2 regions of the Paenibacillus sp. FSL R10-2771 genome follow, and region 2 is predicted to be linked to the other one. Evidence: riboswitches for the same ligand, from Rfam matches in the RefSeq annotation. Region 2 holds a riboswitch; the other holds the start of a gene.

Region 1 (3,872 bases), 4.4 Mb from region 2:
CGGCAATGCGGTGAAATTCACTCCTTCGGGAGCGGTTACAGTTACTGTTGAGTCCGCCGGCATGAAGGGAGCTTCTCAGACGCTGCAATTCAAAGTGCATGATACAGGCATCGGCATTCCGCCGGATAAGCTGCAGCTGCTGTTCCAATCCTTTTCCCAGGTGGATGCTTCCCACACGCGTAAATATCCGGGTACCGGTCTGGGATTGGCCATTTGCAAGAAGCTGGTGGAGCTTATGCAGGGAGAAATATGGGCGGAACCGGCGCCGGGCGGCGGGACCCAGTTCTTTTTCAGAATTGTACTGCAGTCGCTGGATTCATCGCCGGAGCTGATTTACAACCAAGAAAATGAAGACAGCGGAGTGCCTGCGGCAACAAAAGCTGTATAATGTAGGGTTTGCCAAGGAGAGAACTTTAATTATATAATTTTAAAGTAACTTATCTTTTATCACGACAGTCCTATGGACAGAAAGGAACTCTCTTTGAGCAAACCGAATAAGAACAATGTCGCGCTTCCCCAGATGAGCAAGCAGGAGAAACGCCGGGCAGAGCAGGAACAGCAGAAGCAGAAAACGAGAATTCTGATCGTGAGTACAGTGGCATTAGTCGTAATTATTTTTGTAGGATTATTCATGCTGGCCTCGAAGGACGGCTCAACCACAGGATCTGCTGCGGCTCCCGTTGACTTCAATTACAGTGAAATGGCACGGCTGGGCAAAGAAGATGCTCCAGTCAAAATCGTTGAATTCGGCGATTACAAATGTCCGGCTTGCGCCCAGTTCACCGGGGTGATTAAACCGCAAATCGTTCAGGAGTATGTCAATCAGGATAAAGCAGCCTTTTACTTCGTCAACCTGGCCTTTATTGGTACGGATTCGAGAACAGCCTCACTCGCGGCACTCTCCGTATACCATCAGAATCAAGAGGCTTTCTGGAAATTCTTCGATGCCATCTATGCTAACCAGGGTGAAGAAAAGGTGGAGTGGGCAACACCGGACTTCCTGGTAAGTCTGGCACAGCAATTAGAACTGCCCATTGACTTCGACCTGCTGCGTAAGGATATTGAAGACAAGACCTACGAAAGCGAATTGGAGAGAGATATCCAGCTTGGCACTGACACCGGCATAACCAACACGCCGTCATTGTTTGTCAATGGAGTCAAAGTGAATGAACCTTTTAATATGGAGGAAATCGATGCTCAAATCCAGGTAGCTGCGGAAGCTGTGGCTGGACAATGAATAAATTCTCTGCATTCTGCCGCCGGAATTGTCTCTACTTGGCCTGGTTCGTCTCGGTTGTTGCTGTAGCAGGCAGTCTGTATCTCAGTGAAGTGCTGAAATATGAGCCCTGCAAGCTATGCTGGTTTCAGCGGATATTTATGTACCCGCAGCTGATTTTGCTCGGAATCGCCACTTACCGGGGGGATAAGCGCATTATCCCGTATGTCCTTCCCTTAAGTTTGATTGGCGGAAGCATTTCGATCTATCATTACGCAGAGCAGAAAATTCCGGCACTCAGCAAGGTGCTTCCATGTACAATCGGTGTGCCGTGCAACACGGATTATCTGAATTATTTCGGATTCATCACCATCCCGCTGCTGGCACTCATTGCGTTCGCATTAATCACAATTCTGCTATGGACAGGGCGTAAAGAGGATGCAGGTGAGTAAGAAGCCGTCAGGCAGAATGAAGAGTAACTATTTCCCTTAAATTAAGTGTAAATTATTATGCAGAAACGCTGTAAAATCACGCGATAAAGGGATAATGAAAGAGAATGAAAGATCAAGACATACCGGATCATGGATTTGGTTGTTTTGGTTGTTTTTCATTCTTTTTTCATTTGTTTCAACGCTTTACGGAAGAGGCATTGTAGATTAATATTAGTCCTTGTGAGAAGTTGAATATGCGCTGAATTTTCCGGAAGGAAAAACGGGGGAACCAAACTTGGCCGAGTGCCAACGGGGTGAATCGGAAGCGGGTCAGCAGACTCGAAAACCGTAGGGCTACCACAGCCCGAATCCGCCAGCTAACCTCGTAAGCAATAGTGGGATAATGACCATGCACTCAAGGCATGCGGATCATTTCCGTATGCTTATTTTTGTGCCTGCATTTATGAAATCCACTTATGAAAACAGCGCGCGGTACTGCCGTTTCAACTTAACAAAGAGAGGAACTGTTACTACAATGGTAAGCAAGGTAAAACGACTATTGATCGGGCGTCCGATGAAGTCGAACGAACTCGATCATGAAAAGTTATCCAAGGTGAAAGCACTGGCTGTCCTGTCTTCTGATGCGCTCTCGTCTGTAGCCTACGGAACAGAACAAATCTTAATCGTACTTGTGGCCGCAGGTTTCACAGCTATCTGGTACTCATTGCCAATTGCATTAGCCGTATTGGGCCTGCTGGCCATCTTAATCCTGTCTTATCGGCAGACCATTTTTGCTTATCCGCAAGGCGGGGGCGCCTATATTGTTGCCAAAACCAATCTCGGGGTTCATACCGGCTTGCTTGCCGGCGGCTCTTTGCTGGTGGATTATATTCTTACGGTGGCGGTAAGCGCCTCGGCGGGAACGGATGCGATCACATCAGCGTTCCCGAGTCTTCATAATCATAGTGTACTCATAGCGGTTACTGTCATTCTGCTCTTAACGATTGTCAATCTGCGGGGTGTTACTGAATCTGCTTCATTCATAGCCATTCCGGTATATCTGTTCGTCGTCTCCATCTTTGTACTGATTATCGCGGGAGTCTTCAAGTATGCAACCGGCGGTGCTCATGCCCAGGTTCCTGAGATCGGCTCGGCGGTATCGAACGTCAGTATGTTCCTTCTGCTTAAGGCCTTCAGCTCCGGCTGTTCGGCACTGACCGGGGTAGAAGCGGTCTCCAATGCGATCCCTAACTTCAAAGCACCGGCTGAGAAAAATGCGGCTAAAACGCTGATGCTGATGGGTCTGATTCTCGGGGCTATGTTCACGGGGATTACGCTTTTGGCTTATTGGTACGGTATCATGCCGGACGAGAAAGCAACGGTTGTGTCACAGATTACCGAGTCTACCTTTGGCCGCGGCGGTTTGTACTTCTTCATCCAAGGCATCACCGCAGTAATCTTGTTCCTGGCGGCGAATACAGCGTATTCGGCCTTCCCGCTGCTGGCGTTCATGTTCGCCAAAGACAAATATTTACCCCACGCCTTCATGGTGCGCGGAGACCGGCTGGGATTCTCCAACGGCATTATTTTCCTCGGCGTAATGTCGGCTGTGCTTGTAGCTGCTTTTCACGGAAATACCGAAGGGTTGATTCCATTATACGCCGTTGGGGTATTCATTCCGTTTACCCTTTCACAGCTTGGCATGATGGTCCAGTGGTACAGAACCAAGCCTAAGGGCTGGCAGAGCAAATTCGCTGTGAATACAGTAGGCATGCTCACAACCTTAACCATTACGCTCATCTTCATTATTACTAAATTCTCGAGTGTATGGATGGCCTTCATCTTCCTGCCGCTTGTAATCATCGTGTTCCACCGGATTCACCGCCATTATATGAATATTGCCGATCAGCTGCGTATTTGTCCGGCTACGGATAAACCTTGCATTAAAGGAAGCACAGTGGTTGTACCTGTTGCCGGTGTCACCCGTGCAGTACTGCATTCGATCAGCTATGCGAAGTCATTGACTGAGAATGTAGTGGCTGTATATGTCGGATTCGATGAAGAAGAGATTCACAAAATGGAACAGAAGTGGGAAGAGTGGAACCCTGGGGTGCGCCTGATTGTACTCCGCTCGCGTTACCGCAGCATCATCCGCCCGCTGGTGAAATTCATCGATACGGTGGAGTGGAAAACCGCTTCTACAGACCACATTACTGTACTCATTC
Region 2 (3,872 bases):
ACTGCCGTCCACCCTATTCAAAATGTGGGGCATAGCCGCGCAGTATCATCTCTGGTCCAGTAAATCATTCCCACAATAATCGGCCGCCAAAACGGCATACTAAAAGAGTCATCGCCCCTCTGGTGAGGTGCATGACTCTTTTTTGTTTACAGCTGCGACAAGTTGATTTGCAAAACTGTAAATCCTCTGGTACAATGATGCCTGTACTACTAGTAACAAATTTGTAATCTTTCAAATGGAATTAAGCAGCTATGTAACCGAAGCCTTTAACCTTATGTCGATATGTCACTATTCTGGTGCACAAAACGCCGAATTCCCTGCACCGGGGAGTGGGGGAACCATATTTTGGGTGAATTGATCTCGCTTTAGAGGGGTCATAGGGGAACCTTCTACCGAATCCTTAAGCTAACCTCGCAGGCCTTGGAAGGAGTACATCTTTTGAGAAGTCAGAACTTTAAGAAGAAATGCACCGCAGCAGCGCTGGGTCTTGTGATGGTATTCACACTTGGGGCAGGCAGCGCTTTCGCAGATTCCAAAATGGATACTGTGATCTCAAAAACCATTGGAACGTCATATAAAACCGGGGGCACCAGCACCAGCGGCTTTGATTGTTCTGGATTCACCAAATACGTATTCAAGAGTATCGGCCTTACCCTGCCGCGCACCTCTAAGGCACAGTACAGCGTTGGAACAGCCGTATCCAAGAGTAATTTGCGTTCCGGTGATTTGGTATTCTTCAATACCCTGGGCAACGGAGTTTCCCATGTCGGTATTTATGTCGGCAATGGCAAATTCGCACAATCCTCCACTTCGCGTGGTGTAACCATCAGTTCGCTGAGTCAGGCATACTGGGCCAACCGCTACGTTGGCGCTAAAAGAGTGATGAGCACAACAGCCTACCAAGCTGTCGCTTACGATTGAACCCTTGAACATTTCCTCGAATATTCGTACCTCTAACAACTAAATGTAACTTATACGAGCCCGGTTTTGATTATTGCCGTAATCATTTCCGGGTTTTTCCTTTTCCTTATTCTACCTTTTACACTCATCTGCAGGCCCTGAAACACCTTTTTATCCCAAATCCAAAGAAAAATTCATCAATAGCTCACCTGCTGCGTAAATATGAGTCTTTCTATGCAGCTATAACTCTAAAAAACGCAAAAAAAATGCATTAATATGTTATAAGTGATTGCCAAGCGCCCTAGTCTTTGCTACAATTATCGCAGTGAGCTTTTAGTAACATTTTTGTAATTATTGAATCGCTTTTAACAAAGGTTTTGTCATGTATTGAATAACAGCTAATCCTAATCAACAGTCGTGCCGAGTTCCCTAAAGATTTAGGGAAACGGGGGAACCAACTTTGGGTGAATTGACCTCCTATTCTAAGAGGGGTCATAGGGGACCTTCAACCGAACCCTTAAGCTAACCTCGTAGGCATTTGGAAGGGGTATTTACTTTTGAAGAAGAAGCTAGCAGCCGCAGTACTAAGCTTTTCCATCATCTTCACCATTGGAGCAGGAAGCGCTTTCGCGGATTCCAAAATGGATAAAGTTATCGACAAAGCCATCGGGACCAAATACGTATCCGGCGGTGTATCCACGAACGGTTTTGATTGCTCCGGATTTACAATGTATGTTTTTGATAAGATCGGAATTAACCTGCCCCACCAATCCGGCTCCCAATATGAGATGGGCACTGCTGTATCCCGCGATGAAATGAGACCGGGCGATCTTGTATTCTTCAATACAAGCGGCAAAGGCATTTCTCATGTCGGTATTTATGTTGGTGACGGTGAGTTCGCACATGCTTCTTCCTCGCGTGGTGTAACCATCAGTTCGCTGAGTGACAGCTACTACGTCAACCGCTACGTTGGCGCCAAACGGATTATGAGTACAGATGCTTACAAGACTGTGGCTGCGGATTCCGAAGAGAATGACGATGTGCAATAATTTGTCCTAAATATAAGCGCTTTTCCAGGATTTTTGCCGAAATCTTGGAGGAGGGCTTATTTTTTTGTCTATAAAATTACTTACCCCGCTCTATATTTGTAAAACACCAATTTCGCTCTTTCATAAAATATTTATTGGCGTTTGTCAAGTTCCGGTCTTTCTGCAAGGTTTTTGCGTCGAATCCGGCTCGTTTTGTATATAATATTTATAGAATGAAGTAATGTTCCATTGAAAGGAGGCCTCCGCTTATGATAAGTTCCCCGGTAACTTTTTATGTTGTTCCTATGGAGTCGCGGCATGCTGCTGAGATCTGTGAGTGGAACTACAGGCCCCCGTATAATATTTACGGCTGGATGCCCTGGGAGCAGATGCAGGCGCTCGGTGTTGAATTCGGTGATCCGCAGCTGCGCAGCGAGCAATACGTTTCCGTTGTGAATGGACAGGGAATCCTGTGCGGCTTCGCCCAGCTGTTCCCTATGGAGGGTGTAGTCCGGCTTGGAATCGGCATGCGGCCCGATCTGTGCGGTCATGGCATGGGACATCTGTTCATGAAGGCCATCGTTCAGGCGGCTTTGCAGCGTTATCCGGAACGGGAGATCGATTTGGAGGTACTGACCTGGAATCAGCGGGCCATCCGTGCTTACCAGAAATGCGGATTTACCATAACGGATACTTATGAACGCAGAACCCCAACTGGCGATAAGCCATTTTATTGTATGGTCTATGAGAAATAGCATTCCACTTCTGTATGTTTGCAATTTTCCCAGGAGTTTCGTTCATTTTTTTGACACAAATACTATGATAACGCTTCACCATCCGGTATAATGAAGGAAGCAGCTTACATGGAGGGACGGATGCAGATGCAGAAATGGATCATGAGCGGTTTGTTTTTTGCCGCCTGTGCCTTTGCCGTGGTCTTAATGTTTACCCTGCCCGGCAAAGCCGAGGTGGCTGAAGAGAACAAACCTACAATGCCTGAGGTTGTGCTGGACGCAACCAGCGCGGAGGCCCTGGTGAAAGCCAACTGCATCACCTGCCACGGGGATCAGCTTCAGGGCGGTGTAGGACCGAACCTGCAGCAGGAGGGCGCACAGCATGACGCGGCGCAGATTTACAGCATTGTGACCAAAGGCCGCGGGCAGATGCCTTCCTTCAAAGACAAACTAGCCCCTGAGGAAATTGCGAATGTCGCGTTATGGCTGGCCGAGAAGAAATAATAACATGCCCAAAGCAAAATGCCCGCTGCAAAGGATACCCTGGTATCCCTGCACGGGCATTTTTATGGATCAGGCGGTACTGTCATTTCCATAAGGATCCTGTCCTCTAACGGTTTTTCTCAAAAGCCTCGTTAATTTCATTAGCCTGGCGTATATCCAGCTTCTCCACATCTGCAGGCAGACGCAGGATAACGGTCTTGTAGTCAATGGTGATATGCGGGTGATGGTCGAACGCTTCCGAAATCGCAGCAACCTCATCCACAAAAGCAATTCCCTTCATATATTCATTGAACATATATTTGCGCACCATAATATCCTCTTCCAGTTTCCAGCCTTCCAGCTTGCCGATCTGCTCCCGCAGTTCTTCCTCTGTAAATGGCAATTTGTTTCCTCCCTTGCTTAATTAGCTATATCACAGCAGTCCTGTCTTTCAAATAAAACATCCCTCAGCTTCTTAAAGTCCAAGGGATGTGCCGGGCCAAAGATTTTTTTCGATTTAATGTATTCTTAAATCCCGGCGAATAGTACTTCTCATCCCAATTTTAACATGGGCTGATGCCTGGGACAAATTCCGGCTCCGCAGCTGCTTCCGGTCTACACCAGAACGACCGATGCCAAATCCTCGTCGCCGAGCAGAATATTGATGCGGTGCGTTTCTTTATCGTACATTACAACCCCGCTTCCGACCTGAATCACCGGCTCATTG

Evidence for each region. Region 2 has a riboswitch for cyclic di-AMP ahead of NSU14_RS31820 (C40 family peptidase). Riboswitches for the same ligand answer to the same signal wherever they lie in the genome.
Region 1: it holds a riboswitch for cyclic di-AMP, as region 2 does, so the genes downstream of both, NSU14_RS12825 (APC family permease) here and NSU14_RS31820 (C40 family peptidase) in region 2, are expected to answer to the same signal.

The regions. Positions count from the first base shown of each region.
Region 1 covers NZ_JBBOBM010000001.1:2,939,135-2,943,006, forward strand. Annotated here, with positions in the region: gene NSU14_RS12810 (ATP-binding protein) at 1-388, shown strand, start outside; gene NSU14_RS12815 (DsbA family protein) at 461-1,237, shown strand; gene NSU14_RS12820 (disulfide oxidoreductase) at 1,234-1,668, shown strand; cyclic di-AMP (ydaO/yuaA leader) riboswitch at 1,895-2,054, shown strand; gene NSU14_RS12825 (APC family permease) at 2,183-3,872, shown strand, end outside.
Region 2 covers NZ_JBBOBM010000001.1:7,353,081-7,356,952, forward strand. Annotated here, with positions in the region: gene NSU14_RS31810 (hypothetical protein) at 1-79, shown strand, start outside; cyclic di-AMP (ydaO/yuaA leader) riboswitch at 297-435, shown strand; gene NSU14_RS31815 (C40 family peptidase) at 493-921, shown strand; cyclic di-AMP (ydaO/yuaA leader) riboswitch at 1,309-1,452, shown strand; gene NSU14_RS31820 (C40 family peptidase) at 1,458-1,949, shown strand; gene NSU14_RS31825 (GNAT family N-acetyltransferase) at 2,198-2,683, shown strand; gene NSU14_RS31830 (c-type cytochrome) at 2,810-3,166, shown strand; gene NSU14_RS31835 (4a-hydroxytetrahydrobiopterin dehydratase) at 3,273-3,548, opposite strand; gene NSU14_RS31840 (hypothetical protein) at 3,761-3,872, opposite strand, start outside.